Linked DNA regions of Aquitalea magnusonii. The protein of the gene in region 1 interacts with the protein of each later gene in a pairwise test. Links are inferred from orthologs where the notes say so. Each region holds a gene or a part of one and is shown in the gene's direction. Other genes may lie near its edges. The genes, in order: DLM_RS08800 and DLM_RS11680.

Region 1 (15,988 bases):
GTGGTGGAGCACCATCCGGTATACACCCAGGGTCTGGCCGGCAAGCCGGAACACCTGCTGCGCCTGACCGACATCCCGGTGGTGAAAACCGACCGCGGCGGTCAGGTCACCTATCATGGCCCCGGCCAGTTGGTGGTGTATCTGCTGATTGATTTCAAGCGCATGCATATCGGTGTGCGCGAACTGGTGCGCCGCATCGAGCAGTCGGTGATCGACATGCTGGCCGGGCAGGGCATTACCGCCAATGGCGATGTCAACGCGCCGGGCGTGTATGTGGACGGTGCCAAGATTGCCTCGCTGGGCCTGCGCATCAAGAACGGAGCGGTGTATCACGGCCTGTCACTGAATGTGGACATGGACCTCACGCCGTTTGGCTGGATCAATCCCTGTGGCTATGAAGGCCTGCGGGTGACGCAAATGAAGGATTTGGGGGTGGATAAAACCCTGGCGCAAGTGGCCGAGCTGCTGCTGCCCCAGTTGGAAAAACACCTGACCGTGGTGAAGGAGACAGCATGAAGTTGGACAACGAGGCAGGGGTCAAGCATAAAGGCGCCGCCAAAACCGCACGCATTCCCATCAAGATCGTGCCGCTGGATGAAAAGCTGAAAAAGCCGGAATGGATTCGCGCCAAGCTGCCCACCGGCCAGCGTTTTCATGAGATCAAGCAGATTCTGCGCGACCAGAAACTGCATACCGTGTGCGAAGAAGCCACCTGCCCGAATATCGGCGAGTGCTTCAGCAAGGGTACGGCCACTTTCATGATCATGGGTGATATCTGCACCCGTCGCTGCCCCTTCTGTGACGTGGGTCATGGCCGTCCCAATCCGCTGGACGAAAACGAGCCCAAGCACCTGGCCGAGAGCGTGGCCGCCATGCGCCTGAAGTACGTGGTGGTGACTTCGGTAGACCGTGACGATCTGCGTGACGGCGGTGCCCAGCACTTTGCCGACTGCATCAGCGCGGTGCGTGCCGCCTCGCCCGGCACCCAGATCGAAACCCTGGTGCCGGACTTCCGTGGCCGGCTGGACATCGCGGTGGACATTCTCACCACCACCCCGCCGGATGTGATGAATCACAATCTGGAAACCGTGCCGCGTCTGTACAAGCAGGCCCGCCCCGGTGCCGACTATGCGCATTCCTTGCAATTGCTCAAGGACTACAAGGCCAAGAACCCGGCAGTGCGCACCAAGTCCGGCCTGATGGTGGGTCTGGGCGAAACCGACGAGGAAATCCTCGAAGTGATGCGCGATCTGCGCGCCCACAATGTGGATATGCTGACCATCGGCCAGTACCTGCAACCGTCCGACGGACACTTGCCGGTATTGCGCTATGTCCACCCCGACACCTTCAAGATGTTTGAAGAAAAAGCCTATGAAATGGGCTTTGCCCACGCGGCAGTCGGTGCCATGGTGCGCTCCAGCTACCATGCCGATGTACAGGCCCACGAGGCTGGCGTGTAAGCAATCAACCGCGCCGCATGCGCTCAGCCGGGCTGCCTGTGCTGCCGACCTTCTGTCGGTGGTGCCGGCAGCCTTTTTTCATGGCTGCCCGGCATGGGTGCTTCAGCTCGGCAGGCAGGGTAGCGGCATCACTCGGGCCGGGTGGTGGCAGCTATCGAGAAAACGCAGCAAATCGCCGGTGTTGATGGCCAGCGTGCTGGTATTGACCAGCGGGTGGCAGAGGATGGTGTCATGCTGCGCGACGGTCTGATCAATAATCACGTCCACCAGCCCGGCGCGGTCGTTGATGACGGCCAGCAGGCTGACGGCGCCCGGTGTCAGGCCCAGGGCGGCCAGCAGTCGCTCGGCCGAGGCAAAGCCGAGGTTCTTGATGGCCAGCAATTCGCCCAGGGCTTTGAGGTCCAGCCTGGCGCTGGCGGGCAGGCACAGCAGCAGGTAGCGCCCGGTTTTGCCAGCCTTGAGAAACAGGTTCTTGCTGGGCAGGCCAACAGGCAGCGGTGCCAGCATGCTGGCTTCGGCGCAGGTAAACACGGCAGGGTGATCAAAGCGCTGATAGTGGATGTCTTGTGCATCCAGTTGCTGCAGCAAATCCTGCGGGCTTGTCATGGTTTTCGGCTCGAAATCACAGTTGTGTTAATGGTATCTTGCCAGCCTGTCCGCTAGAAGAGGTGTGAGCCGCAGGATGAAACGTGCAGTCGCAATAATCATGCAGCACATCCGCTGTGCCTGGCCCTGCCTGCTGTTCGTGTCGCCGGCCCAGGGCACTGTGGTGGCTTGCGGCGGGGATAACCAGTGGCCGCCATCTTCATACCGCATGGCGGCGGCTGCCGATGTGCAGGGCTATTCGCCGGATGTATTGCATGCGGTGCTGGGTGGCAAGTCTGCGGTGCAAGTGCGGCTGATGCCATTTGCCCGTTGCCTGGCACTGGCCGAGCAAGGACGTCAGGTGCAGATTGTAATGGCGGCCAGCCGTTCGCCCGAGCGCGAACGTCATTTCCTGTTTACCCGGTCTTATTTGCAGCTGCATCCAGTCAGCCTCACCCTGCAGTTTGCGCAGGTGGGGGCAAAGCCTTTGCCTTGGTGCGGACTGAATGGCTTTAATTATCAGGCTTTCGGCGTGTCAGCCGATGCGCTTGATCGTGGCTCGTCCACTTATCCGGATATGTTGCGCAAGCTAAGGGCAGGCCGCTGCCGGGGCTTTGTCGAGTTTCGGGAGGTATGGCAGGGCTTGTTGAAACAGGGAGTGTTGCGCCCGGAGGAGCTGCCGCCGCTCAAGATGCAGCCCTTGCCAGGACGCCCGCCGGTCAGTCTGGCATTCATGGTGTCAAAGCAGTATGCCGATGCGCAGGGGCTGCGTCGGCGGCTGGATCGCGGCTTGCAGGCGCTGCAGATGCGGGGCGGGCAGCGGATGTTGCTGGAGCGGCAGTTGCACTGAATACGGTGGTGTGACTCAGCTTGGCTTGCCGGATTTGAGTTGCTGGTAATCGGCCAGTACGCCATCAATCAGCGGCAGTATTTGCTGCAGGCCGGCACTGTCCGGCAGTTGGTCAAACTGCAAGCTGGCATCCAGTTGTTGCAGGCAGCGCCGGGCGGCGGTGCAGACTTCCACGGCGGCATTGAAGTCTGCCGCACTCATTACCTTGCCATGGCGGATCTTGCGGTAGTGGATGCCGGCCATGATGGCGTATTTGCCAGCCAGTTCGCCTTCGGCAAAGCGTTCGGCGCGTTGCATGGCAAACAGCAGGTCCATGATGCGGCGGCAAGCGTCTTCGGTGCGTTGAAACCGTTTTTGCTCGGCCAGTCGTGACGGCTGGGCTGGCTTGGGCTTGTTGGCTTTGGTGTTTTTGCTGGCCATGGCGCGGTCTCCTGCGGGTGATGCCGCTGCTGACGGCATGAAAAAGGCCCGAGCATGATGCCGGGCCTTTTTCGCAATGCTGGTGGAGGGAGAAGGATTCGAACCTTCGAAGGCTGAGCCGCCGGATTTACAGTCCGGACCCGTTGACCGCTGGGGTAACCCCTCCGTTTAGAGATCGGCATGATAGCGAGGCTGTTTTTTCTCGTCAAGCCCCGGCAAGGGCAAAATCAGGCCGTCTTGCGCCGCTTACGCATAAGCATATGGTCCGCCTTGCTGCAGTGCGGCCTGATAGGCGGGCCGGGCGTGGATGGTTTGCAGAAAAGCACGGATATGCGGGTGCTGCTGCGTGACCAGGCCGCGGGCGCTGGCGGCCTCCAGCGGAAAACTCATCTGGATATCGGCCGCACTAAAGGAGTTGCCGGCAAACCAGCCATTCTTGGCCAGGTGTGCTTCTATATGGTTGAAATGCATTGCCAGTTGCGGCTGCAGGTAGTTCTTGCGCACGCCATTGGCAATCAGGCGCGCCAAGGGCCGTAACAGGGCGGGCATGGGCGGCTGGTCCAGTCGCGAGAACACCAGGCTCATCAATAGTGGTGGCATGGCCGAGCCCTCGGCGTAGTGCAGCCAATAGCGGTAGTCCAGCAGGGCCTGGCTGTCGGCAGCCGGTTTCAGCCATTGAGCACCCGGCTTGTCGACAAGGTATTCGATGATGGCGCCGGACTCCGCCACCACGACATCGCCATCGCTAATCACCGGTGCTTTGCCCAGTGGGTGGATGGTTTTGAGGGCGGCGGGAGCCAGCATGGTTTTGTCATCGCGCTGATAGCGGGTAATCGTATAAGGAAGCTGCAGCTCTTCCAGTAACCAGATGATGCGTTGCGAGCGTGAGTTGTTCAGATGGTGCAGGGTAATCATGGCTGCCTTGCAAGGAGGGGTGATGTGAGGATGATAGAGAGCCGCGGCCCAAAGCAGAAGCATTTTCATGCGTTCTGCCATGCGCGTGCCGCTGAAAGCAGGCGCAAGTCGTGTTACTTGCTGACAGCCAGTGATATTGGCCCGAGTGGGAAATGCTTTTGCTATTGAGAGAATTTATTTTGCAGATTTGGCAGATAATGTTTGACCAATGGGCGGCAGGTGCGTATAAAGGTCGGGCAGGATTTCAAGAGTTGTGCCTATTTCGTTACAGTGTGTGTCCCTCCCCAAAGAGTGCCTAATTGTTCAAATGTCTATCCCTTGAATGTCTTGTTTGTGAGCATTTGCTCTGTTTTTAATTTGTTTTATGTCAGGGATATATCATGGAAACCGGCACCGTAAAATTCTTCAATGACGCCAAAGGCTTTGGCTTTATCACTCCGGATGCAGGCGGCGACGACCTGTTCGTACACTTCTCCGAAATCAAGGTAGACGGCTTCAAGTCGCTGCAAGACGGCCAGAAGGTAAGCTACGTTAAGGCTGCCGGCCAAAAAGGCCCGGCTGCTACCAACGTTCAGCCGCTGTAAGCCTCAGAATACAGACCGCATCTCCGCCGTAAGGCGGGCTGCGGTCCTGAACTAACCCCCGCCCGACTTTGGTCCGGCGGGGGTTTTTCATGCCAGGTGCTGTTATGCTGTGGCATCAACTTTAGCAGGGGGCTGCATGACGGCTTTACCTCTTTCCCTGCCTGGCAATGCCGTGCTGTTGCTGGTGGATTTGCAGCGTGCGGTGGATGATCCGTGCTGGGGCGAGCGCAACAATCCGCAGGCCGAGCAGGTGGTGGCACGGCTGCTGGCATGCTGGCGCAGCCAACACAGGCCAATCTGCCATGTCAGGCATGACTCGCAGCAAGCAGGCTCTACCTATCGCCCAGGGCAGCCGGGGCATGATTTCAAGCCGCAAGCCTTGCCGCAACCGGACGAGTGGCTGCTGCCCAAGCAGACCAATTCGGCCTTCATCGGTACCGATTTGCAGGCAAGGCTTGCCGCCATCGACTGCACCACCCTGGTGGTGGTCGGGGTAGCCACCAGTAATTCGGTAGAGGCTACTGTGCGCATGGCCGGCAACCTGGGCTATACGGTTTACCTGGTGGCCGATGGCTGCTTTACCTTTGCCCGGCGAGACTGGGCCGGGTGCTGGCGCACCGCCGATGAAGTGCATGCCATGTCGCTGGCCAATCTGGACGGAGAATATTGCCGGGTATGTCAATCGGATGACATCATGCGCGCCGCAAGGATGGCCGCTGGCTAGCGTGCTGCGCTAGCGCCGTCCTCCAGTGGCGCTGCCTCCTGCCATAGCTGCTGCCATTGCGCTTCGTAGCGCGCGGCCAGATCTGCCGCATTCCAGATGATCAATACGTTTTCCGCATTTTTGCTGGCGGCTGCCGCGGTGTAATTGAAACTGCCGGTCTGTACGTGCAACTGATCGATGATCATGAATTTGTGGTGCAGGATGGTGTAGCGGCCATTCAATCTTACCGCCAGGCCCTTGCTGGCCAGAAAACGTGTGGCACTGTAGCTGGCGGTGCTTTCCTTGCGATCGGCCACCACGGCAATTTCCACACCGCGCTGGCGGGCATCCAGCAACGCCAGGGCCACCGGCTTGCTGGTGAACACATACGCGGCCATATGAATGGATTGCCGCGCACTACCAATGCCCTTGAGCACCAGTTGTAGTGCTGCGGGGTCGGGGGCAAAGGCGACTTCACTGCGCATTGCCGTTGGGGCGGTACTGACTGCTGCTGCGCTACTGCCCGTGCAGATGAGCAGCAGGCATGGCAGCACTGAGCGAAGTGGTAGGTTCATCGCGGCATGATGGCATGCCAGCCGCAGTGGCGCGCCCTGCCATCCGGGCAGGCGCAAGGGCTGCGCTCTTGCTAGAATGCGCGCTGGTTTTCGGTCAAGGGGATGGCGTGCGCATACTTCATACATCAGACTGGCATCTGGGTCAGCACTTCATGGGCCGCAGCCGGCAGGCGGAACATCAGGCCCTGATTGACTGGCTGCTATTGCAGGTGAGCCAGCATGCCATCGATGCGGTGCTGCTGGCGGGAGACATCTTCGATACCGGCGCGCCGCCCAGTTACGCGCGCGAACTCTACAACCAATTGGTGGTGCGGCTGCATGAGGCGCGCTGCCAGTTGGTTTTGCTGGGTGGCAATCATGACTCGGTGGCCACGCTGGAAGAAAGCCGCCCGCTGCTGGCTTATCTGGGCTGCACCGTGGTGGCTGCGGTGCAGGAGGATCTGTCACGCCAGTTGCTGACCTTGCGTGACAAGGCAGGCCAGCCCGCCGCCTTGCTGTGCGCGGTGCCCTTCATCCGCGCGCGTGATGTGATGCAAAGCCAGGCTGGGCAGAGTGCCGAGGAGAAACAACTGGGCCTGCAGCAGGCCATCGCCATGCATTATCAGTCCCTGCACCAACTGGCCTTGCAAGAGCGCGACCGCCTGGGCCTGCCGCTGCCCATTCTGGCCAGCGGGCATCTCACCACCGTGGGTGCCAGCAGCAGCGAATCGGTGCGTGACATCTATGTTGGCGCGCTGGATGCCTTCCCCAGCAATGCCTTTCCGCCGTTCGACTATATCGCGCTGGGGCATATCCACCGGCCACAGCAGGTGGGGGGACAGGCACATATCCGCTATAGCGGCTCGCCACTGCCCCTGAGTTTTGATGAGCTGGGGCAAAGCAAGCAGATGCTGCTGCTGGAATTGGATGCCGGCTCCATTGCCAGCATCAGCCCGCTGAACGTGCCGTGCTTCCAGCCCCTGTGCAGCCTGCGTGGCACGCTGGCTGATCTGCAGCAATCCATTGCAGCCGCACTGGCCGCCACCCCTGCCGGGCAGACGTTGTGGCTGGAAGTGGTAGTAGAGGGGGATGATTATCTGTCCGATCTGCAAAGCCGCATCCAGCAGTTGCTGGAAGGACAGCCGGTTGAACTGCTGCGCCTGCGGCGCGCCCGCAGTCAGCAGCGCGCATCACTGCAGGCCGAGCGCAGCACGCTGGACGAGCTGAGCCCGCAAGAAGTGTTTGAGCGTCGGCTGGCGCTGGAGCAAATGGACGAGGCGCTGGCAGCGGATCTGCGCCAGCGTTACCGGCAGATAGTACAAGCGCTGCAGGAGGAACAAACATGAAAATCCGTAGCCTGCGGCTGAAAAACCTCAACTCGCTCAAGGGCGAGTGGACCATCGACTTTACCCAGCCACCGTTTCGCGACAATGGCCTGTTTGCCATTACCGGCCCCACCGGAGCCGGCAAATCCACGCTGCTCGATGCCATCTGCCTGGCGCTCTACCACGAAACCCCACGGCTGAAAAACATCTCTGCCAACAGCAACGACATCATGACCCGCCACACCGCCGACTGCCTGGCCGAGGTGGAGTTCGAGGTAAAGGGCAAGATTTACCGGGCGTTCTGGAGCCAGCGCCGGGCGCGGGACAAGGCCGACGGTGCCTTGCAGCAGGCACGGGTGGAGTTGGCCGATGGCGACGGAAACATTCTCACTACCCACAGCAACGACAAGCTCAAGCGCATTGCCGCCATCACCGGGCTGGACTTTGCCCGCTTCACCAAATCCATGCTGCTGGCCCAGGGCGGTTTTGCCGCTTTTCTGAATGCCAGCCCCAATGAGCGCGCCGAGTTGCTGGAAGAACTGACCGGCACCGAACTGTACGGCCAGATTTCCCAGCGCGTGTTCGAACAAGCGCGTGACAGCCGCCAGGCGCTGCAACAATTGCAGGCACAGGCCGGCGGGGTGGAGCTGCTGGCCGAAACGCAGCGCAGCGCCATGCAGCAGCAACTGAGCAGCCTGCAGCAGCAACAGCAGATGCTGGCCGAGCAGCAGCAACAGCTTGGCCAGGCCCTGCAATGGCGACAGCAACTGGCACAGGCTCAGCAGCAACAGCAGGCAGCCAGCCTGCAACTGGAACAGGCCCAAGCCGCCATCACCCAGGCGGCCCCGCAATTACAGCAACTGGCAGCCAGCGCACCGGCCCAGCGCATTGCGCCGCTATATCAACAATGGCAAAGCCAGCAGCAACGCCTGACTGCGGGCCAGGCCGCTTTGCAAGCGCTGCATGCGCGCTACCAGCACAGTTGGCAGCAATGGCAGCAACTAAACTGGCAAGGCTTTGTGCTGGCGCGGCAGCAATCTGCCCTGCTGGCCTCCGCGCAGGCACAGGCGCAGCAGCAATGGCAGCAGTGGCAAGCACAGCAACAGGCCCAGCCACACTTGGCGCGACTGGGCGAGTCTTTGCCGCTCTGGCGCAGCCAGTTTGACCAGCATGCCCGCATGCTGCAGGACAGCGCACAGGCAGAGCAAGAAGCCCGCCAACTGGCCACCGCACTGGCGGCTGAGCAGCAGCGCATGCAGGCGCAAGCCCTGCTCTGTCAGCAGGCCGAGGCCGATTTCCGCCACGCGCAACAAGCCGAACAGGCCGCCGCATTGCTTAGCCAGCAGCAGGACCTTGCCAGCCTGCGCCAGCAGTGGCAGTCCGCCCAGCAAGCCGCCCAGCAGTGGCAGCAAGCCATCTTGCTGGCCGGGCAGTTGCGGCAAGACTGGCAGACCGCGCAAGACCTGCAGCAGGCGCTGACCCGACTGCAGACACTGCTGCCGCAGCACACGGCCGCGCTGGCCACCCTGCGCAGCCAGTATCGAGAACTGCAGGAACAACTGGCCGACAAGCAGCGCCTGCTGGAACTGGAACTGCGCATCCAGGATCTGGAAGCCCAGCGCGCGCTATTGCAACCGGGCCAGCCTTGCCCCTTGTGTGGCTCGGCCAGCCACCCCTTGGTGCAGCACTACCAGGCGGTGGATGCCACCGCCGCACGCCAGGCGGTGCTTGACAAGCAGCAAGCCCTGGATGCGGTGCAGGCGCAGGGCCTGCAAGCCAATGCCGCACTGGCAGCGCTGCAACAGCAGTTGGACAGCCTGCAGCAGCAATGGCAAGCACAACAGGCCAGCCAGCAACAGCAATGGCAGCAATGGCAGCCGCTGGCCGCTGCGCTGGCAGTGCAACCGGAAGCATGGCAGCAGCCGGAATTACTCAACCAGGCCGCACAGGCGGCCATGCAGCAGCAAGAGCAATTACAGCAGCAACTGCTGCAGGCCGAGGACGCCGCCCGCCACTGGCAGCAGTGCTTGCAGAGCAGTCAGCAAGCGCAGCAGCAGTGGCAGGCCGCGCAAGCTGCGCTGGCCCTGCAGCAGCAGGCCGTGGCCAGCTTGCAACAGCAATGGGCGCAGGCCGGGCAACAACAGGCACGGCTTACGGCACAAGCGCAGGCGCAGTGGCAGTTGCTGCAGCAGTCGCTGGCCCAGGCGGGCCATGCCATGCCGGCAGATCCGCCACGCTGGCTGGCCGACTGCGCCCGGCAATGGCAAGACTGGCAACAGCAACAGCAAGCGATGCAGCGGCTGGAGCAGCAACTGGCGCGGCTGGAGGTGCAAGCCAGGCAGGCGGCGGCCCAGTGCGATGAATGGCAGCACTACTGGCAACAACTGGCCCTGCCAGAGCCGTCGGCAGCAGCGAACACCGCAATGGCGGAGCTGGCCGACATCACGACGCAGCTGGAAGCCTGCCAGCAGCAGCGGACAGCCTTGGCGGCCGCGCTGGCGCAGTTGCAAGGGCAGCAACAGCAAGTAGCGGAGGATGTCCGCCAGCAAGAGCGGCAACTGGCGGAGGTCGCGCAGCAATGGCAGCTCGCCTTGCAGCACAGTCCATTTGCCGATGAAGCCGCCTTTACCGCTGCCTGCCTGCCGGAGAGCCAGCGTACCGCGCTGCAAACCATGCAGCAGGGCTTGGACAGGGCCTTGCAGCAGGCGGAAGCCTTGCTGCAGGCTGCCAACAGCCGGCTGAGCGCACTGCAAGCCCTTGCCGTCAGTCCGCTCAGCCTGGAAGCGCTGCAGGCAGAGCAGGCCGCGCTGGATGGGCAGCGTCAGCAACTGAGCGCCGAAAGCGGCGCGCTGCAGGCCTTGCTGGATAATGATGCCCAGCGCCGTGCCGGCCTGCAGGCCTTGCTGGCGCAGATTGACCGCCAGCAGGCGGATTGCGAATGCTGGCAGCGGCTGGATGGGCTGATCGGCTCAGCCAAGGGCGACAAGTTCCGCCGCTTTGCCCAGGGATTGACGCTGGATCATCTGGTCTATCTGGCCAATCGTCAGTTGGCGCGCCTGCAGGGGCGTTACCAATTACGGCGCAAGGCCGAGGGTGAGCTGGAGCTGGAAATTGTCGATAGCTGGCAGGCGGATGTCTGTCGTGATACCCGCACCCTGTCGGGCGGTGAGAGTTTTCTGGTCAGCCTGGCACTGGCCTTGGCGCTGTCAGACCTGGTCAGCCACAAAACCTCCATCGACTCGCTATTCCTGGATGAGGGCTTTGGCACGCTGGATGCCGAAACCCTGGAGATTGCACTGGATGCGCTGGACAGCCTGAATGCCAGCGGCAAGATGATAGGCGTTATCAGCCATGTGGAAGGCATGAAGGAGCGCATTGCGGTGCAGATCTGCGTGACGCGCGCCGGTGGCGTGGGCCTGTCGGCGCTGTCGGTGGTGGGCGGCTGAGCTGCAGTGGCTTGCAATGGGCTGCTGACCGATGGTGCTGTCATAGCAAGGTCTGGTAGCCATGCACAATCACCCCCAGCGCCAGATAGGCAAACAAGGCGGCGGACGCTGCATTGCAGTACAGCAGCAGGCGATGGCCCACCAGCTTCTGGCCATGACTGGCCAGCCAGGCCAGAAAAGACGACCAGGCGAGGCCGCCGAGGAAAAAACCGCCCAGAAACACGCTGGCCGCCAGCGAGCTGCCATCGGTGGACTGGGCAATGATGCTGCCGCCCACCGCGGCAAACCACAGCAGCGAGGAGGGCGAGGCCAGCGCCATCAGCAGGCCGCGCCAGAATTCCGCCGCCGTGCTGCGTTGCTGGCCATCATCGGCAGCGCTGCTGCCGTCCTTGCTGCTTGGATGGTAAAACTCATGCCAGGCCGCGCGCGCCATTTTCCAGCTCAGCCACAGCAGCACGCTGCCACCGCCCAGCCACATCACCCAGCGTACCGGGGTGAAGCCAAACAGCAGCGACATGCCCAGCAAGGACAGCAGGGCGTAGAACAGATCACCAAAGCAGGAGCCCAGACCCATCATCAGCGCCGGGCGCAAGCCCTTGCGCAAGCCGGTGTTGATCAGGGCGGCATTGACGATGCCGATATCCAGGCACAGCGATACCGACAGTAAAAAACCCTTGGTGGCAATGGCCAGCATGACAGCGCATCCGTACTTGATAAGAAAACAGCGCCGATGATACGGGCTGGCGCAGCAAGCGTCTTGTCAAAAATTGATCTGGCGGTAGCGGCCCGGCGTCATGCCGCAAAAGCGGCTGAATGCCTTGCTGAAGTGCGCCTGATCGGCAAAGCCGGTGGCCAGTGCCACCGCGATGATGGCCTCGCCGGCCCGCAAGCGGCGGCGCGCCTCGGCCATGCGCTGCTGCATTTGCCAGGCCAGAGGCGGCAGACCACAAGCCTGATGGAAGCTGCGCACCAGATGGGCCGGGGTGATGCCAGCTTGCTGCGCCAGTGCATCCAGCGTCAGCGGTTGTGACAGATCATCCAGCAATTGTTGCTGTACCCGCTGCAGCAGCACGCTGCCACGGTGACTGGCGCTATTGGCGGCGGCTGCCCCTTGCCGCGGCAGGCGGGCGAGCAGGGCAATGATGGCCTCTTCGCGCAGACTGGCGTCTTGCACGGCCAGTTGACGCAGTGCTGCTGCCAAATCGGGGCGCTGCAGCAGGCTGGGCAGATCGGGCGGCGGGCAGTCGAAATAGCTGGGAAAGGCCGCCGGTGCCACATACAGCGACAGGCATTGCCAGTCTTCGCCGCTCAGGCTGCGGCTGGCTTGTACCGCACCGGGTGCGTAAACGGTGAGCATGTCCGGTCGCACTTCAAAGCGCCTGCCATCCAGCCATACCTCTTCCAGTCCACCCAGATTGGCGCTGATGACGTACTCGTCGTGGGTATGTTTGGGAAAACCGGCTGCCGTGGCCTGGATGCCGGCCAGTTCCAGCAAGGGGGTGCGCAGGAAAATCATGCTGCGATTATAGAGCGCCGCCCGGAACTTGCCTCGGATCTGTGTGGCGGACAAGTGATGGATGGCCGTGGCTGGGGGCGGTGATGGTCTCTGATGCGCCAAGGGAAGCGTCTGAATCTCCCCTGCAAGCCTGTCTGGCCGTGGCTGCCACCAGCCTGCGGGTGGCAGCCACGGCGCGGAGCGCTGCTTATTCGTGCAGTTGAGCGGCCAGTTTGGCGATTTCACCCACATTGGCATTCAGCGCCTTGCTGATGGCCTGGCCATAGCCGCTGTCCGCCTTGTAGAAGTAGGACAGCATGGTGTTGCGGGTTGCCTCATTGCGCACCCGTCCCAGGTCGGCGGCGAGATTGGCAATCAGGTTGGCCTGCTCCTGCTTGTTCAGGCTGCGGTAGAACTCGCCGGCCTGGCGGAAGTTCAGCGTTTTGCTGATGCCGGCCTGCTGGGTGCTGCCGGACAGCGGCAACTGGCTGTAACGGGCGCTGGCATCCTGCTGCAGGCTGCCCTGGCGGCTGGGCTCGTAATTGACGCCACCCTGGCGCTGGCCGCCATTCATCGCGCCATCCTGATTGTTGTTGTCTACGGCAACAAGCGGACGGTTGACCGGCAATTGCAGACCGTTACTTCCTACACGGTGCAACTGGGTATCGGCATAAGCAAAGATGCGGCCTTGCAGCAGGCGGTCTTCCGAGGGCTCAATGCCCGGCACCAGGTTGGAGGGCGCAAAAGCGCTTTGCTCGGTTTCCTGAAAGATGTTGGCCGGCAGGCGGTTAAGCGTCATGGTGCCGACCTTCTGTTCCGGCACACCACTCCAGATCTTGGTCGCATCCAGCGGGTTGTAATCCAGCTTGGCCATGTCTTCCGGCTGCATCACCTGGAGGTACAGATCCCATTGCGGGTATTGCTTGTGCTTGATCGCCTTGATCAGCTCTCGACTGGCATGGTTGAAGTCCTGTGCCTGGATGGCGGCCGCCTGCTGCATGGTGAGATTGTGCTGGCCCTGACGGCTGGCCCAGTGGAATTTCACATACACGTAACGGCCCTGGGCATTGACCAGCTTCCAGGCATGGACGCTATTGCCGTCCATATACTGATAGCCCTTGGGGATGCCGTAGTCGGAGTACAGCCGGGTAAGCATATGGGTGGCTTCCGGCTGGTGGGCAAAGAAGTCGAAGAAGCGGTTGGGGTCTTGCAAATTGGTCTCCGGCGACGGTTTGAGCGAGTGGACCATGTCGGGGAACTTGATGGCATCACGAATGAAGAACACCGGCAGATTGTTGCCGACCAAATCCCAATTGCCTTCGCTGGTATAGAACTTGGTGGCAAAGCCACGCGGGTCGCGCAGGGTTTCCGGCGAGTGCAGGCCGTGAATCACGGTGGAAAAACGCACGAAGACCGGGGTTTTGCTGCCCTTGGCGAATACCTTGGCGCGCGTCAGCGCCGAAATGTCGGCACTGGCTTCAAACGTGCCGTAAGCGCCGGCGCCACGGGCATGCACCACCCGCTCCGGAATGCGTTCACGGTCGAAGCGCTGCAGTTTCTGGATCAACTGCACGTCTTGCAGCAGGACCGGGCCGTTGGGGCCGGCGGTTTGCGAATGCTGGTTGTCGCCGACGACCGCACCGTTGTCGCGGGTGAGGCTGGCTGCGTGTGCCGGGGTGAGCAGGCTCAGGCTGAGTGCGATAACGCCCAAGGTGTGAAGAGGGTACTGATTGGCCATATTGCTGGTCCTGATGGTGAAAAGGGCCTTCAGTCTAGGGAGCGCACGGCAGGGGATGAATTTTGAAATATTTATCGCAGCTATCAGTGAATACTATTTAATACCTGCGGTTATTTTATAGATAAATTATGTTTTATTTCAGTTGCTTAGATGACTGTGTGGCGGGCGTTGTGGTTGGCTAACACGCTTGTGATGGTGATGGCAACCGTTACTAAGTACGGCCATCCCCAATGTGGCGGGCTGGGCGGTGCCGGCGCTATCGGAGGTCGCGTGGTGTGCCGATCCTCGCCATGATCTTGCAAGATAAGGCGTCCGGATGGCGCGGTTTGGGCCGTCAGTAGCCGCCATCTACCACCAGTGCGCCGCTTGCCACGGCCAGCAAAAGCGTTGCGTCGCCGGGGCCGGGCGCACCGATGCGGCGGTACAAGCGCCAGGACAAGCGGGGGCAGCTTTCTTAATTGGCGGCGCTTAGTGTGGCGGGTTCAGTACGGCACGGTTATCCGGCTTGCTGTGGGCGATGCCAAGCAGGCTGGCCATCAGCCCGCATAGTTCTAGCTGGCGGACCCGCGCAGTGCTGGCATGGTTGAAACGGCTGCCCAGCAGGTAAAGCGGCACCAGCCGTTCTTCCGGCAGAATGCCGCCGTGGCTGTGGTCGGCATTCATGCCGTGGTCGCTGGTGATCAGCACCTGGTAGTCCTCGGCCAGCCACTGCGGCAGATAGTGCGACAGCAGCTTGTCATTGGCACGGGCGGCGTTGCGGTACTGCATGCTGTCGCCGCCAAATCGGTGGCCGGCATCATCCACGCCCATGGGGTGAATCAGCAGGAAGTCGGGCTTGTGGCGACGGCGCAGCAGCTCGGCATCGATGTACAGATGGTCGTCAGGGTAGTGGTCCACGTGATAGAACAGGCCATGCTGGATGGGCAGGCTGTCGTCGTCGGTCAGCCGGTCTCGCACGGCATCATAGGGTGCGCGGTTATAGAGTTCGCTGATCCAGTGATAGGCCGCTGCGGCGGTGCGCAGTCCGGCCGCGTGCGCCAGGCTGAAGATACTTTGTGCGGTGGACAGCCGCACCACATCGTTATGCACTACGCCGCTGGCGATGGGGGCTGCGCCACTGAGAATGCATTCGTACAAGGGGCGGGACAAGGATGGCAGCTCGCAGCGCAACTGGTGCAGGCTGGCCTGTCCGGCTTCACACATGGCTTGCAGATAGCCCATACCATCGTGGCCGACCTGCCAGCCAAGTCCATCCACCACGACCAGAATCACCTTGCTGCGCATCTTGTTTCCCTGTCCTTGCCGGCGGAGTGCCGGCTGACAGTGTGCCATGACTTGATGACAGGCTGGTGATGCGTGGCAGATGTCAGCAGGGGTCTTCGGCGTAGCGGCTCTGGATGGATTGGATTTCCGGCACGATGCGCAAGAAGGTTTGTACCAGTTGCGGGTCGAAGTGGTATCCGCTTTCCTGCTGCAAGTAATCCAGCGCGGCTTGCTGGGTCCAGGCCGGTTTATAGGGGCGGGCGGACACCAGGGCATCGTAGACATCGCAGATGGCGGCAATGCGGCCTTCCAGCGGAATCTCCTCGCCGCACAGGCCGGCCGGGTAGCCACTGCCATCCCATTTTTCGTGATGGGTGAGGGCAATGCGCCGCGCCATGCGAATCACCAGCGCCGGATGTTCCGGAATGATGGTGCCGCCAATGCGCGGGTGTTCGCGCATGATCTGGAATTCGGCTTCATCCAGCCGTCCAGGCTTGAGCAAGATGCGATCCGGCACGCCGATCTTGCCCACATCATGCAGCGGGCTGGCCATGCGCAGCGCATGCGCCCAGGTGGCATCCTTGCCCAGCGCCAGGGCCATCTGTTCGCACATCTTGCTCATGCGGGTGATGTGCTTGCCGGTTTCGTTG
Region 2 (14,818 bases), 620 kb from region 1 along the record:
ACCACCCTCAACCAGCACAACGAGATTGCCATGCAACTGGAAACCGCCATCTGGGTTGCCCGCCGCACCACGACACAGCCATGAAAAAAGCCTGTCCGGATAAAACGCGGACAGGCTGTTGCGTGGGGCAAGCTCAGCAGTTCAACGCTGCTGCCATTTGCTGAAATTTTCGGTTAGCTGCGCCAGATCCTCCGAGGTTTCGGCCAGATGTCCGGCACTCTCACCAATGGAGTGGGTAGTGCTCAAATCCTGCTCTGACAAGGCATTCAACTGCTCCAGCGCTGCCGCCATCACATTGATGGAATCGGATTTGCTGCCCATCTCCCTGGCCAGTTTCTGTGCCTGCAGGCTGGACTGCTCAGCCGCCTCGATCAGGCCCTGCAGCTTGCCCGATGACAGGCGGATCTGCCCATTGACCTCGCCCACCTCTTCCACCGTGGCATCCATGCTGCTGACGGCGGAATGGGTGATCTTGCCGATTTCCTCGACAATCTCACCAATGGAATCGGTGGTGTTGGTGGTGCGCTCGGCCAGCTTGCGCACCTCGTCCGCCACCACGGCAAAACCACGCCCCATCTCTCCGGCACGGGCAGCCTCGATGGCGGCATTCAGGGCCAGCAGATTGGTCTGATCGGCAATCTCGCGAATCAGAGTCGTCATGCTGCGGATGCGGATCATCGCCTCATCCAGCTCCACCATGGCACCACGCGACTGTGACACCACGTTCACCGCACGCTCCGCCGCCGAGGTTGCGGCATCCATGGTATGGCGGCCATCCCGCGCCACATCCTGGGTATGGCGTGAATCCTGCTGATTATGTTCGGCCAGGCGCACCACATCCTGCACCGCCAGGCTGAGCGACTCCATATTGTGGCTAATCTGGTTTAATCCCTGACGCTGCTGCACCGATCGTGCCGCCAGGGCATGCATATCATCCAGCAAACCATGAGCCTGTTCCTTGGTATACAGGCTGGCCCGCATCACATCGGCAATGGTGGCGCGGTAATGAATGCGCAAGGATTCCAGCGAGGAAAGCACCTTGCCCAGCAAGCCGCCTTCATGCGCCATGGAGGCATGATCCAGCCGGCCTTCCTGCAAGTCCTGGAAGCGTCCGTCCAGCACCTTCAATACCGAGCGCACCCGCCGCCATGCCCAGATGGCCGCGCCAAGTGCCAGCACACAGCCGGTCATGCCAAGTGCCTCACGCAGCCAGAGCAAGGCATCCGGCAAGAAGAACGACACCATGGCCGCCAACAGGCCCAGCAGAAACAGCAGCGGCGCGACTTGCAACACATCAGACTGCCGTGCATAACGCTGCAAGGTGGAAGGCAGGCTGGCCTGCTTGTTCATCACTTGGCGATAAAGGGCTGCAGCGGCATCGATATCCTGCCGCTTTGGCTGGGAGCGCACCGACATGTAGCCCACAATACGGCCATGTTCGGTAATCGGGGTAACGTAAGCCTCCACCCAGTAGAAATCGCCATTCTTGGCCCGGTTTTTCACGATGCCACGCCATGGCTTGCCTGCCTTCACCGTTTCCCACAAGTCTGCAAATGCCGATGGCGGCATGTCCGGGTGGCGCACGATATTGTGGTTCTGGCCCAGCAGTTCGGCCTCGCTAAAGCCGCTGATCTCGATGAACGCGCGATTGGCGTAGGTAATGCTGCCTTTCACATCGGTCTTGGTGACGATGGGATTAACAGGGTCGACAATCAACTCGTTGGCGGTAACAGGCAGATTGATCTTCATTTGATGTGCGTTCTTTTGTTAGTTTTAATTATTTAAAACAACTTGTTTAATCTCAACATTCTAACAAGAAAGTCCATGCTTCAGGATAAGAAAACCCCAGTCCATTGCCAGGCTAATATGCACAACCCTTGCCCCAGGCCAATACCTGCTACTTGATGCCACATGGCCAGTGCGCAGAATGGCCAGGCTTAGCGCTGTATCACGACAAGCAAGGCCACCCAGACAGGGCGACGCAGCGCCTGCCGTACTCGCCAAGCGGGTGACAAACGCCAGCACCCCGCATTCTGACCCGGCAGTGCCGGGCCATCTGGCGGCGCAATATGGCAGGCTGCTGATCCCGCACTGCGTGCCACCAGCAGCAGCACCGGCAGCGCAGAGGCTTGCAATTAAAAAGGGAACATGAAAATCATGTTCCCTGATTAGCGGCATTGCACCGAGGACATTCACGGACCGGGCTTGATCAGCCCTGCCATCGCTGGCCGTAAGCGATGCATCAGCCTTGCGCCCGGATACGGGTAATCAGCTCGTCGCGGATATCCTCATACTGATCGACACTGACCTGACAAGTCCCCGCCGCCTCATGGCCGCCACCACCGTACTGCAGCATCAGCGCCCCCACATTGGTGCGGCAACTGCGATCGATGATGGACTTGCCAGTGGCAAACACGATGTTCTGCTTGTTCAGGCCCCACATCATGTGGATGGAAATATTGCACTCCGGATACATCGCATATACCAGGAAGCGGTTGGCCGGATAGATGGTTTCTTCCAGCAGCAGGTTGAGCAACACCAGATTGCCATGCACCTTGGCACAGCGTGCGATCTGTTCGCGCGCCTGCTCCTGATACTGCATGTACAGGTCCACCCGCTCCTTCACATCCGGCAAGGCCAGGATTTCCTCGATACTGTGGTCGCGGCAATAGCCGATCAAATCCATCATCAACTGATAATTGCTGACGGTGAAATTACGGAAGCGCCCAAGACCGGTGCGCGCATCCATCAGATAATTGAGCAAGACCCAGCCGGTGGGATTGAGGATTTCCTCGCGGCTGAACTGGGCAGAGTCGGCCTTGTCCACCGCGTCCATCATTTCATCACTGATGCGCGGAAAAGCCTGCTTGCCGCCAAAGTGGTCGTACACCACGCGGGCGGCAGAAGGCGCCGCCGGGTCGATGATGTGGTTGGCATGCTGCCCGTTGCGCAGGGTTTCGGAAAAATGGTGGTCAAAGGCCAGATACGCACCAGGCACATACGGCAGATTGGTGGTGATATCCCGCTCGGTGATTTCTATTTTCCCGTCCTGCATGTCCTTGGGATGGACAAACTTGATGTCATTCACCATGCCAAGCTCGTTCAACAGCACGGCACACACCAGGCCGTCAAAATCACTGCGCGTCACCAGACGGTATTGCTGCTGCGACATTCATTTCTCCCCGTAAACAAGATCATTTCCAGCCGATTGTGTCATTGCTTGCCGCAGCAAGTGCCGATGGCAAACTCAATTCTCATGCGTCATGAAATATACCTCACCGGCCAACAGGTCGTGCAAGCGCATTTGCAAGGCCTCACACTGCGTAGCCGGCAGGCTCAGCGTCAATTCCACCTGTTCACCATAGCTGGCCTCGCTCACGGCAATCTGCAAAGCATCACAATGACGGCGAAAACGTGACTCATCTGCAAAGGCAATACGGGCACGACATTGCGCCATCACCACCACGGGCACCGCTTGCGCCAGCAGCAGCGCCGCGTTCAGCGCCTGGGTGTAGGCACGCACCAGACCGCCCGCACCCAGTTTGACGCCGCCAAAATAGCGCACCACCACCGCCAGCACATTATGCAGTTGCTTGTGCATCAGCACGTTATACATGGGCCGGGCCGCCGTGCCGGAAGGCTCACCATCATCATCCAGCATGGAGTCGCCATCCACCAGCAGCACCGCGCAGTAATGGCGGGCATCGGGATACTGGGCGCGCAGCGCAAGAAGATGCTGCATAGCCTCTTCACGCCGGGCAACCGGATACACATAGGCAAGAAAGCGACTCTTCTTGATTTCGATTTCTGCAGCAACAGGGGCTGCCAGTTGAAACATTTATACCTGTCCCGAAGTCTTAGTTAACAGTGTTGCCTGCATGGTAACGCGCTTTGGCCGCAGCGTGCGTCCTGATGCTGATGCCACAAGCGGAGGCAAATCATGATCCCGCTGCTCATCGTCCTGAGCCTGCTGACCGAGACACTGCGGCTGGCACTGGACACGTTTTGGCTTGATCCAGCACAAGCTGCCGCATTGCTGTCCACCCTTCCCGCCCCGGACCACCGCTAAAAGCAGTTGTCTTGGACACATTTCGGCATGAGAATGCCTAATCTTTCGTCATGAAAGCTGGCCAACCTTGACTCCTACTCTATGGCTGATCGGCGCGCTGCTGGCGCTGATGGCCGAATTCATGTCCGGCACTTTCTACTTGCTGGTAATCGCCGTAGCGCTGGCCGCCGGTGGCATTGCCAGCCTGCTGGGCGGCAGTGAGGCACTGTGCTGGACACTGGCCAGCCTGGGCGGCATGGCCGGTGTTCTGGCCGTGAGCCGCTGGCGCAAACGCCAGCCAGCCGCACCGCAACCAAGCAAGGCCGTGCTCGACGACCCGGACATCGGCCAACTGGTCCGCGTAATCAGCCGGATCGACAGCCAAAACCTGCGTGTGCATTATCGCGGCACCGAATGGCAGGCCCGTGCAGAGGATGCAAGCACGCTGGCAGCGGGTGACAGCGCCGCCATCGCAGGCCGTGACGGCAATGTACTGCTCCTTACCACTTCATCAAAAGAAAGCCGATAATCATGGAATTCGTCATCGTCCTGTTTGCCGCCGTGGTGATCTTCATCATCAAATCGGTCAAGGTGGTGCCACAACAGCATGCCTATATCGTGGAGCGGCTGGGCCGCTATCACGCCACCCTCACACCAGGGCTGAACATCCTGATTCCCTTCATCGACCGGCTGGCCTACAAGCACAGCCTGAAGGAAGTACCGCTGGATGTACCCAGCCAGATCTGCATCACCCGCGACAATACCCAGCTAAAGGTGGACGGCATCCTGTATTTCCAGGTGACGGACCCGCAGCGCGCCTCCTATGGCACCAGCGACTACCTGCTGGCCATCACCCAACTGTCGCAAACCACCTTGCGCTCGGTGATTGGCAAGATGGAGCTGGACAAGACCTTCGAGGAACGTGATGAAATCAACCAGATCGTGGTGGCTTCGCTGGATGAAGCCGCCATCAACTGGGGCGTGAAGGTATTGCGCTATGAAATCAAGGACTTGGTTCCGCCGCAGGACATCCTGCATTCCATGCAGGCGCAAATTACCGCCGAGCGGGAAAAGCGCGCCCGTATTGCCCAGTCCGAAGGGGTGAAGATGGAGCAGATCAACCTGGCTACCGGCGCACGCGAAGCAGCCATCCAGAAATCGCAAGGCGAGATGCAAGCCACCATCAACAATTCCGAAGGCAACAAGCAGGCTGCCATCAACAAGGCACAGGGTGAGGCCGAGGCACTGCGCCTGGTGGCCGATGCCACGGCAGATGCCGTACGGCGGGTAGCCGAAGCGGTGAAGGTGGACGGCGGTATCGAAGCAGTCAACCTCAAGGTGGCAGAGCAGTATGTGGCCGCCTTTGCCCAACTGGCCAAGCAGAACAACACCGTCATCCTGCCGGCCAATGTGGCGGATGTCAGCTCGCTGGTGGCTACCGCGCTGAGCGTGGTCAAGCAAAGCAATCGTTAACACTTATGTCATGACGGCAGCCTTGTCCTGGCTTGTATAACAGGCAGGCTGCCCCCATAATCAGCCGCATGAAATTCTTATCCGACTTCCTTCCGGTAGCCCTGTTCTTCGGCAGTTACCTGATCACCCACGACATGTTTCTGGCCACCAAGGTTCTGGTGGCGGCAACCGTCCTGCTGTTTGCCTGGACCTGGCTCAAGCACCGCAAGGTGGACGCCATGCAATGGATCAACCTGATCCTCAGCGTGGTGCTGGGTGCGGCTACCGTGATATCGCACAACGATCTGTTCATCATCTGGAAATTCACCGTACTGTATTGGCTGATGGCCATTGCACTGCTGGTTAGCGACCTGATGGGCAAGAACGGCCTGAAACTGCTGATGGGCGCGCAGATCCAGCTACCACAACTCATCTGGCGCAAGCTGGCCTATGCCTGGTCGCTGTTCTTTACCTTCATGGGCGCACTCAATCTGTATGTAGCCTTCAATTTCAGTCGCGAAATCTGGCTGAGCTTCAAACTGTTTGGCAGTCTGGGCCTGATGGTGGTGTTCGTCATCGCACAAAGCCTGTTCCTGTCCAAATACATCGAGGAAAAGAAATAATGCTGTATATCATCAGCGGCCAGGATCACCCCGGCTCCCTGGAAAAGCGTCTTGCCGCCCGCCCGGAACACCTGGCCCGCCTGTCTGCCTTGCAGGAACAGGGCCGTCTGGTACTGGCAGGCCCCTGCCCGGCCATTGACAGCGTGGACCCTGGCAGTGCCGGCTTTACCGGCAGCCTGATCGTGGCCGAATTTGCCAGCCTGGAAGAAGCCCGCAACTGGGCCGATGCCGACCCTTATGTTGCTGCCGGCGTATACGCCGCGGTAGAAGTAAAACCCTTCCGCAAGGTATTCCCTGCATGAGCGATACCGTCGCGCTGCTGCAGGCTGCCCTGCAGGCCTTGACACCGGAACATCTGGAAATCCAGGACGACAGCGCCGCCCATGCCGGGCACGCCGGAGCCCGCTCCGGTGGCGGCCACTATGATGTGCTGATTGTCTCCAGCCGTTTTGCCGGTCTTAACAGTGTGGCACGCCATCGTCTGGTGTATGCCACATTGGGCGATCTGATGAAAACCAGGGTGCATGCGCTGGCCATTCGCGCACTGACACCAGAAGAACTTTGACCCAAGGAAGAATCGCCAATGAAAACTACCAAGATTGCTGCCCTGCTGCTGGCTGCCTCCATCAGCATTCCGGCCATGGCCGAATCCATTGCCATGGTTAATGGCAAGTCCATTGACAAGACTGATCTGGACAATGCGGTGGCTGTTGTCGTGCAAAACAGCAATGGCAATGTGCAGGATTCCCCCGCGCTGCGCCAGCAAGTAAAAGACACCCTGATCAACCGTGAAGTCATCCTGCAAGAAGCCCAGAGCCGCAAGCTGGACCAGCAGCCCGCCTTCATCAAGCGCATGGAAGAAGTCCGCCAGGACATGCTGCGCGAAGCGCTGTTTGCCGACCTGGTGAAAAACATGCAGATCAGCGATGCACAGCTGCAAGAACGCTACAACCAGACCCAAAGCAAGTTTGCCGGCACCAAGGACGTCCACGCACGCCAGATTACCGTGGCCAGCGAAGCCGATGCGCTCAAGATCATCGACAGCCTGAAAAAGGGTGCCAAGTTCGAAGACCTGGCCAAGAGCCGTTCGCTGGATCCGGCTGCCAAGCAAAATGGCGGCGACATGGGCTGGGGCAATCTGGCCCGCATGGAACCTCAACTGGCCGAGCTGCTGAAAGACCTGAAGAAAGGCCAGTACAGCAGCAAGCCGATGCAAACCCGCGTGGGCTGGATCGTATTCAAGGTAGATGATATCCGCGATGCCAAACTGCCGCCGCTGGCTGAAGTAAAACCGCAAATCGAGCGCCAACTGCAGGAAGAAGCCATTGCCAAGGCAGTGGAAGATCTGCGCAGCAAGGCGAAAATCCAGTAACACCACACCACAGTAACAACAGGAAACCAACATCATGCGCAAGACTTTGCTGGCAAGCGCCCTGCTGGCCGCTCTGAGCACCTCTGCCGTCTTTGCTGCCGGCCCGTCCGTCAATGGCACCGAAATCTCCCCCGCCCGCATCGACGCCGTGGTGCAGATGATGGCAGCCCAAGGCCAGGCAGCCGATGACAAGACCAAGGACATGGTCAAGGATCAACTGATCACCGCCGAAGTGCTGCGTCAGGAAGCCATCAAGAAAGGCATCGACAAGACTGCCGACTTCAAGGCCGAACTGCAGAACATGGAAGCCATGGCGCTGGCCAACCGTGTCATCAAGGACTTCCAGAAAGCCAACCCGGTAACGGACGAGCAACTGAAGGCTGAGTATGACAAGCTGGTGGCTACCGTGCCGGAAACCAAGCAATACCATGCCCGCCACATTCTGGTTGGCAGCGAAGCCGAAGCCAAGGCCGTGATCGAAGCCCTGCGCAAGGGCAAGGCTTTCGACCTGCTGGCCAAGGAAAAATCCAAGGATCCGGGCAGCAAGGGTAACGGTGGCGATCTGGGCTGGCAGGAAGCCGGCACCTTCGTACCGGAGTTCTCTGACGCCATGGCCAAGCTGAGCAAGGGCCAGGTTACTGCCAAACCGGTGAAAACCCAGTTTGGCTGGCACGTGATCAAGCTGGACGATGTCCGCACCGAGCGCAATGTGCCGTCGCTGGACGATGCCCGTCCGCAACTGACCCAGCGCATCATGGGCGCTCGCATCGAGAAATACGTTGGCGAGCTGAAAGCCCAGGCCAAGATCCAGCAGTAAACGCGCAGTCTGCCATCAGCGCTGCAACAGGGATGCCTCGGCATCCCTTTTTCTTTGCCTGTGCGCCGGATGATCTGGCCCCATGCCGGTCAGCACACAGGCACCCACTTCCGCTTCCGCTCCCCCATCCGTGCAGTAACACCAGGGGCGATCTCACCGGGCAAGCCGGCCTGGTATGCCAATACATTCCCTTGCCTGGCCGCCCCCGGCCGTCGGGCCTAAGTAAAAACCGCAAAATACCGCGACCATTTGCCCCTGCTGGCTGCGACTGTCAAAATCCGTTTGTCATCATTTCTTTCCCGCGTGCAGGGTGGCCTGCCGCAACGATCCACTTTCCATGCCAAGTATTTACGATCTCAAATCCCGCTTTCAAAACTTGCTGCGTCCGCTGTTGAAATCCCTGGTCCGTGGCGGCGTCACTGCCAATCAGGTCACACTGAGCGCCATGCTCGGCTCCATCGCCTACGGCCTCTGGCTATGGCTGGACTCCTCCCGGCCACTGGCATGGCTGCTGCTGCCCTTGTTTCTGTTCCTACGCATGGCACTGAACGCCATCGACGGCATGCTGGCGCGTGAATTTGGCCAGCAATCACGTCTTGGCGGCATTCTTAACGAAGTGGGCGATGTGGTCTCCGACGCCGCACTTTATCTCCCCTTTGCCGTACTGAGCACCCATCCCGCGCTGGTGGTGCTGGCCGTACTGCTCGCGCTGCTGACCGAATTCGTCGGCGTGCTCGGGCCCGCGCTTGGCGCGACACGCCGTTACGACGGGCCGATGGGCAAGAGCGACCGTGCCTTCTGGTATGGCGCCTTCGCACTGCTGGTGGGCTTGATGCCCACCACCGCCGCTTACGCTGACTGGCTGTTCGGCCTCACCGCACTCCTGATGTTGCTGACTGTATTCAACCGCGCCCGCGCCATTCTGAAAGAAAGCCGCCATGTTTAAGTTGCTGTTGCCGCCACCGCTCCTGTGGGCGCTGGGCGGTGTCTTTGTCCTGCTGGTGCTGGCCAGCGTTGCCATCCGCGTGCTGGAAGCGCGCAAGCCGGAAAAAAACTGGCTGGAACTGAAACTGCGGATCAAGACCTGGTGGTGGATTGTCGGCTGCTTCTCGCTCACCCTGCTGGGCAGCGTCCCGCTGGCGCTGGTGGTATTTGCGCTGATCAGCTTCCTGGCGCTCAAGGAATACCTGACGCTGTGCGCCACGCGCACCGCAGACCACGTGGTGCTGTTCTGGGCCTATCTGAGCATTCCGCTGCAGTACTACTGGCTGGGCATTCACTGGTACGGCATGTTCATCATTTTCATCCCGGTTTACATCTTCCTGTTTGTGCCCATGCGCATGGTGCTGATTGGCGAGACGCAGGGCTTTCTTAAAGCGGCGGCCTCGCTGCAATGGGGCCTGATGATCAGCGTGTTCTGCCTGAGCCACATGGCGGCGGTGCTGACCCTGCCGCAACTGACCGGCATCGGCGTACCGGCGCAGGGGGCGATGATGCTGTTTTACCTGGTGGCACTGACCCAGTTGAACGATGTGGCGCAGTACCTGTGGGGCAAGTCCTTTGGCAAACGCAAGATTGCCCCCAAGGTATCACCCAACAAGACTCTGGCAGGACTGCTTGGCGGGGTATTGACCACCGGCCTGCTCGGCTGGCTGCTCGGCCCCCTGCTCACCCCATTCAGTCCGCAGCATGCCGCACTGGCAGGTTTGCTGATCGGCTCCATGGGTTTTATCGGTGACATCGTGATTTCAGCGGTGAAGCGTGACATCGGCGTCAAGGATTCCGGTCGTCTACTGCCGGGCCACGGCGGCATTCTGGACCGCCTGGACTCGCTCACTTATACCGCACCGCTGTTTTTCCACTACGTACACTACCTGTACTTCTAAGCGCCTTATGAACAAGCTGCTGCGTATTCTCTTTGTCATGCTGCTGGCACGCCCGGTGGTGCGCCTGTGGCTAGGGATGACAGTACGGCATCAGGAACGGCTGCCCACCGCCGGCCCTGCCATCGTCATTGCCAACCACAACAGCCACCTGGACATTCTGGCGCTCTACAGCCTGTTTCCCTTGGGGCTGATCCCGCGCGTGCGCCCCGCCGCCGCGGCGGATTACTTTCTGAAAAACCGCTGGATGGCCTGGTTCGCCACCAATGTGGTGGGCATCATCCCGGTGGTGCGCGGCGGCGTGGGCGCAGGCCGTGACCCGCTGGCCGGCTGCCGGCAGGCACTGCAAGCGGGCGAGATTCTGGTGCTGTTTCCCGAAGGCACACGTGGTGAGCCAGAAGCGCTGTCTGAAATCAAAGCCGGCATCTGGTACCTGCTACGTGATTTCCCCGACATCCCGGTCGCGCCGGTGTACCTGCACGGCCTGGGCCGGGCGATGGGCCGTGGTCAGTGGCTGCCGGTCCCCTTCTTTGTCGATGTCGCCATAGGACGCTCCCTGTGCTGGCAAGAGAACAAAGACAGCTTCCGCGCGCATATTCGCGACACTTTTTTGCAGTTAAAACAAAAAACCCTGCCCGCCGAACCTGGCCCGGACAGCCACTGACAAGAAAACTGAAAGGTCTCTGCCATGCGACAAGCCCTGGAATCCCGCTTCACCAGTTTCGATGGACAAGCGCTGTTCTACCGCCACTGGCCGGCCATCACCACGCCGGCACAGCGCGCCATCCTGCTATTGCATCGCGGCCACGAGCACTCCGGCCGCTTACAGCATGTGGTGGACGAACTTGACCTAGCAGATACACCGGTATTCGCCTGGGATGCACGCGGCCACGGCCGCAACGACGGACCGCGCGGCTTCAGTCCCAGCATCGGCACCACGATTCGTGATCTGGAAGAGTTTGTCCGTCATCTGCAAGCGGAGCACGGCGTGCGGATTGACCAGTTGATCGTCATTGCGCAAAGCGTGGGCGCGGTACTGGCGGCAAGCTGGGTGCATGATTACGCGCCGCGCCTGCGCGCGCTGATCCTGGCTGCGCCGGCCTTCAAGGTAAAGCTGTACGTGCCTTTCGCTCGCCCCAGCCTGCGCCTGATGCACAAGCTGCGCGGCAATTTCTTCGTCAATTCCTATGTGAAGGCCAAGTTCCTGACCCACGATGCAGAGCGCATCGCCTCCTACAACAGCGACCCGCTGATCACCCGGCCCATCTCGGCCAACATCCTGCTGGCCCTTTACGACACCGCCGAGCGCATCATCGCCGACGCCGGTGCCATTACCGTGCCGACGCAGTTGCTGATCTCCGGCGCGGATTTCGTCGTACACAAGGCCCCGCAGGAAACCTTTTTCCAGAATCTGGGCAGCCCGTGCAAGGAGCGCCACGAGCTGCCCGGTTTCTATCACGACACACTGGGCGAGCGCGACCGCGCACTGGCCTTCGACAAGATACGCGCCTTCATCCAGCGCGTGGAAGCCGGCGTAGCCAGACCCTCGCTGCTGGCAGCCGACCAGCACGGCTACACCGCCCAGGAATTCAATCGCCTGCAACAGCCGCTGCCCGCCCTGTCGCCCAAGCGCTGGAACTTCGCCCTCACCCGCCTGACGCTGGCTACGCTGGGCCGGCTGTCCGACGGCATCCGGCTAGGCTGGCAAACCGGTTTCGATTCCGGCAGCACGCTGGACTACGTTTACCGCAACCAAGCCTCCGGCATCACGCCGCTAGGCCGGCTGGGCGACCGCGTCTATCTGGACAGCATTGGCTGGCGTGGCATCCGCCAGCGCAAACTGCACCTGCAGGAGCTGATCTCGCTGGCCGTCTTGGAATTGGAGCAAGCCGGCATGCCGGTGCGGCTGGTGGACATCGCCGCCGGCCATGGCCGCTACGTGCTGGATGCACTCTCCACCAACGCCGACCGCGTCGAACACCTGCAACTGCGCGACTACAGCGACATCAACGTCAGCGCCGGACGCAAGCTGATCGCGCAACGCGGCTTGCAAGGCAAAGCACGCTTCGATCAGGGCGATGCCTTCGACGGGGCCGATCTCGCCGCACTACAGCCACGCCCCACGCTGGCCATTGTCTCCGGCCTGTATGAACTGTTTCCCGGCAACGCCGGCATTCGCGACTCGCTGGCTGGTCTAGCCGCCGCTGTGCCGGCAGGCGGCTATCTCGTCTACACCAATCAACCCTGGCATCCCCAACTGGAGATGATTGCCCGCACGCTCACCAGCCATCGCGGCGGCAGCGACTGGGTGATGCGACGCCGCACCCAAGAAGAGATGGATCAACTGGTTGCCGCGGCGGGTTTCGAGAAAATCTGCCAGCGCATCGACGAATGGGGCATTTTCAGCGTGACCATCGCGCGCCGCCTGCACGCCACGCCGCACCAGAGGCAAACCGTGCAGGCACAAGCCACGGCATGAGCCCGCCCACCAACCGTCGCCAGTGGCCCGAAGCCCTGCAGTGGCTGGCGCTGCTTGGTCCGGCTTTCTTCTTGCTATACGGGGCGGCCAATCACTACGCCGCCAGTCTGCCGCCATCGGCAGTGGGCAATATCGCCATGGACTGGGAACGGCGCATCCCGCTGTGGCCGTGGACCATCCTACCCTACTGGAGCATCGATCTCCTCTACGGCCTGTCGCTGTTCATTTGCAGCAGCCGGGAGGAGTTGCGCCGACATGCGCTGCGGCTGCTGAGCGTCACCGTGCTCTCCTGCCTGCTGTTTGCGCTGTTTCCGCTGCGCTTTGGCTTTGAGCGCCCGCCGCTGAACGGATGGGCGGGCCAGTTATTCACCCTGCTGGCTGGCTTTGACAAGCCCTTCAATCAGGCACCTTCGCTGCACATCAGCCTGCTGACGGTGTTGTGGCTACGCTATGCAGTACACACGCCGCAGCGTTGGCGCTGGCTGCTGCATGGCTGGTTCGCGCTGATCGGCATATCGGTACTGACCACCTGGCAGCATCACTTTCTCGACATCCCCACCGGTTTCGCCCTGGGCATCGTCGTGTGTTATCTGCTCCCCATGCCACTGCCGCCTTATAGCCGGGTGGCGGAGATCGAACAGACACGCCGCCGCCAGTTGAGCAGGCCTTATGCAGTGGGCGGGCTGGCGCTGACCCTGGCCGCCAGTTGGCTTGGCGGCTGGTACTGGCTGCTGCTTTGGCCGGCACTGAGCCTGATCCTGCTGGCGGTCGGCTATGGCCGCCTTGGTGCCGGCGTATGGCAAAAAGTCGCAGGCCAGCACAGGCTGCCCGCACGCTGCCTGTTTCTGCCCTTGACGCTGTTCATGCGGCAGATACATGCCCGGTTGTTGCGTGGACATTCACATGCCAGTTTGATTGCAGACGATGTCTGGATAGGCCCGGCCATTGCTGCCCGTGAAACATGCTTTCACAGCGTGCTGGACCTGGCGGCGGAATACTGCCGTCAGGCACACCCGGCAGCACACTATGTGGATTTGCCGCTGCTGGATTTACTCCTGCCAGATCGCGCCGGAATGCACAATGCAGTCGCACAACTGGAAGCCCTGCGGCATTCTCGCCCAGGCCCGATCCTGGTCCATTGCGCACTGGGCATGAGCCGCAGCGCGGCGGTGATCATGGCCTGGCTGGTGATGACGGGACGCTGTAGCGATCTGGCGCAGGCCAAACAAATCCTGCAGGCTCAGGGCCGCAAGATTGTGCTGTCACCGCAGCAATGGCACTGGATCCAGACCTGTTGCACCCCAGGAGACGCTCATGCTGCCTGAGACAGCAACCCTCCGCCTGCATGCCGCGGCCTTGCGCAGCACCCGCTGGCTGCTCTGGCCCGGCCCCTGCCTGCTACTGCTGGCCAGTATTCAGGCTGGCGAATGGCGGCTACAGACCGCTGCCGCCCTCGCCATGCTGTTGCAAAGCTGGTTCTGCTGGCGCTTGCAATTGGATGCGGCGCTACTGGCAGCACTCGAAAATGCCCCGTCACTGACAGTGCTGGATGACACGATTCATGGCTTGTTTGGCAAAGCCGCAGCAGGACGTGACTTTGGGCAGAGACAACAAGGCATGCGGCGCTTGTTAATCCGCTTCTTCATGACAACTGCCTTGTGCTGGCTACTGGCCATCTGCGCCATGATGCTGCCCATGATCTAGCAAAATGGCATCCTTCCGCTCACCATCCCGGTCGCGGCGGGGTGGCAAGGGACAAGCCCACCGTACAAATGGGTGATTTTGTTCAATACCGTCCAGGCCGGGCAGCCTATCTTCGAACACTCTTCCCACCCATCGAGGATAGACATGCAAGCCCTGCTTTCCATGGCCGCCTTTGCGCTGGCCTCCTCCATTTCTCCCGGCCCGGTGAATATCGTGGCATTCGGCTGCGGTGCCAGCCATGGCTTCCTGCCCAGTCTGCGTCATGTCAGCGGTGCCACCATTGGTTTTACCCTGTTGTTTCTGCTGACCGGACTTGGTCTGGCCGAGCTGCTGGACGACCTGCCGGCGGCACGCGGACTGATCCAGTTAGCCGGCGTGGCCTTCTTGTTATACCTGGCATGGAAGCTGGCCAGCGACCAAGGCGAACTGGGAGACGCAAG

What was found.
Region 2: the proteins of DLM_RS08800 (region 1) and DLM_RS11680 interact in binary tests that used the Escherichia coli proteins (3 or more experiments, as listed by UniProt). The link is inferred for Aquitalea magnusonii from one-to-one orthologs.

What each region holds. Positions count from the first base shown.
Region 1 is NZ_AP018823.1:1,818,808-1,834,795, forward strand. Bases 7,014-11,042 are described here. They hold DLM_RS08800 (AAA family ATPase), read left to right. Parts: upstream 7,014-7,413; coding sequence 7,414-10,842; downstream 10,843-11,042. Other genes in these bases: sbcD (exonuclease subunit SbcD), read left to right, coding at 7,014-7,417; DLM_RS08805 (LysE family translocator), read right to left, coding at 10,883-11,042. Outside these bases: lipoyl(octanoyl) transferase LipB, read left to right, coding at 1-516; lipA (lipoyl synthase), read left to right, coding at 513-1,460; DLM_RS08755 (prolyl-tRNA synthetase associated domain-containing protein), read right to left, coding at 1,563-2,066; DLM_RS08760 (substrate-binding periplasmic protein), read left to right, coding at 2,167-2,895; DLM_RS08765 (hypothetical protein), read right to left, coding at 2,911-3,315; DLM_RS08775 (glutathione S-transferase), read right to left, coding at 3,562-4,230; DLM_RS08780 (cold-shock protein), read left to right, coding at 4,611-4,814; DLM_RS08785 (cysteine hydrolase family protein), read left to right, coding at 4,951-5,538; DLM_RS08790 (phospholipase D family protein), read right to left, coding at 5,535-6,002; more of sbcD, read left to right, coding at 6,200-7,013; more of DLM_RS08805, read right to left, coding at 11,043-11,536; DLM_RS08810 (helix-turn-helix transcriptional regulator), read right to left, coding at 11,603-12,358; DLM_RS08815 (catalase), read right to left, coding at 12,546-14,075; DLM_RS08820 (alkaline phosphatase family protein), read right to left, coding at 14,544-15,359; DLM_RS08825 (HD domain-containing phosphohydrolase), read right to left, coding at 15,442-15,988. UniProt on the Escherichia coli protein: SbcCD cleaves DNA hairpin structures. These structures can inhibit DNA replication and are intermediates in certain DNA recombination reactions. The complex acts as a 3'->5' double strand exonuclease that can open hairpins.
Region 2 is NZ_AP018823.1:2,435,704-2,450,521, forward strand. The notes cover bases 10,420-13,278. They hold DLM_RS11680 (bifunctional alpha/beta hydrolase/class I SAM-dependent methyltransferase), read left to right. Parts: upstream 10,420-10,883; coding sequence 10,884-12,674; downstream 12,675-13,278. Other genes in these bases: DLM_RS11675 (lysophospholipid acyltransferase family protein), read left to right, coding at 10,420-10,859; DLM_RS11685 (phosphatase PAP2/dual specificity phosphatase family protein), read left to right, coding at 12,671-13,278. In the rest of the region: DLM_RS11610 (MaoC family dehydratase), read left to right, coding at 1-84; DLM_RS11615 (methyl-accepting chemotaxis protein), read right to left, coding at 142-1,749; DLM_RS11620 (exopolyphosphatase), read right to left, coding at 2,243-3,172; DLM_RS11625 (IMPACT family protein), read right to left, coding at 3,248-3,838; DLM_RS23865 (hypothetical protein), read left to right, coding at 3,941-4,069; DLM_RS11630 (NfeD family protein), read left to right, coding at 4,137-4,577; DLM_RS11635 (SPFH domain-containing protein), read left to right, coding at 4,580-5,521; DLM_RS11640 (septation protein A), read left to right, coding at 5,590-6,123; DLM_RS11645 (YciI family protein), read left to right, coding at 6,123-6,425; DLM_RS11650 (BolA family protein), read left to right, coding at 6,422-6,688; DLM_RS11655 (peptidylprolyl isomerase), read left to right, coding at 6,707-7,495; DLM_RS11660 (peptidylprolyl isomerase), read left to right, coding at 7,530-8,312; DLM_RS11665 (CDP-alcohol phosphatidyltransferase family protein), read left to right, coding at 8,650-9,258; DLM_RS11670 (phosphatidate cytidylyltransferase), read left to right, coding at 9,251-10,198; more of DLM_RS11675, read left to right, coding at 10,206-10,419; more of DLM_RS11685, read left to right, coding at 13,279-13,999; and 2 more genes.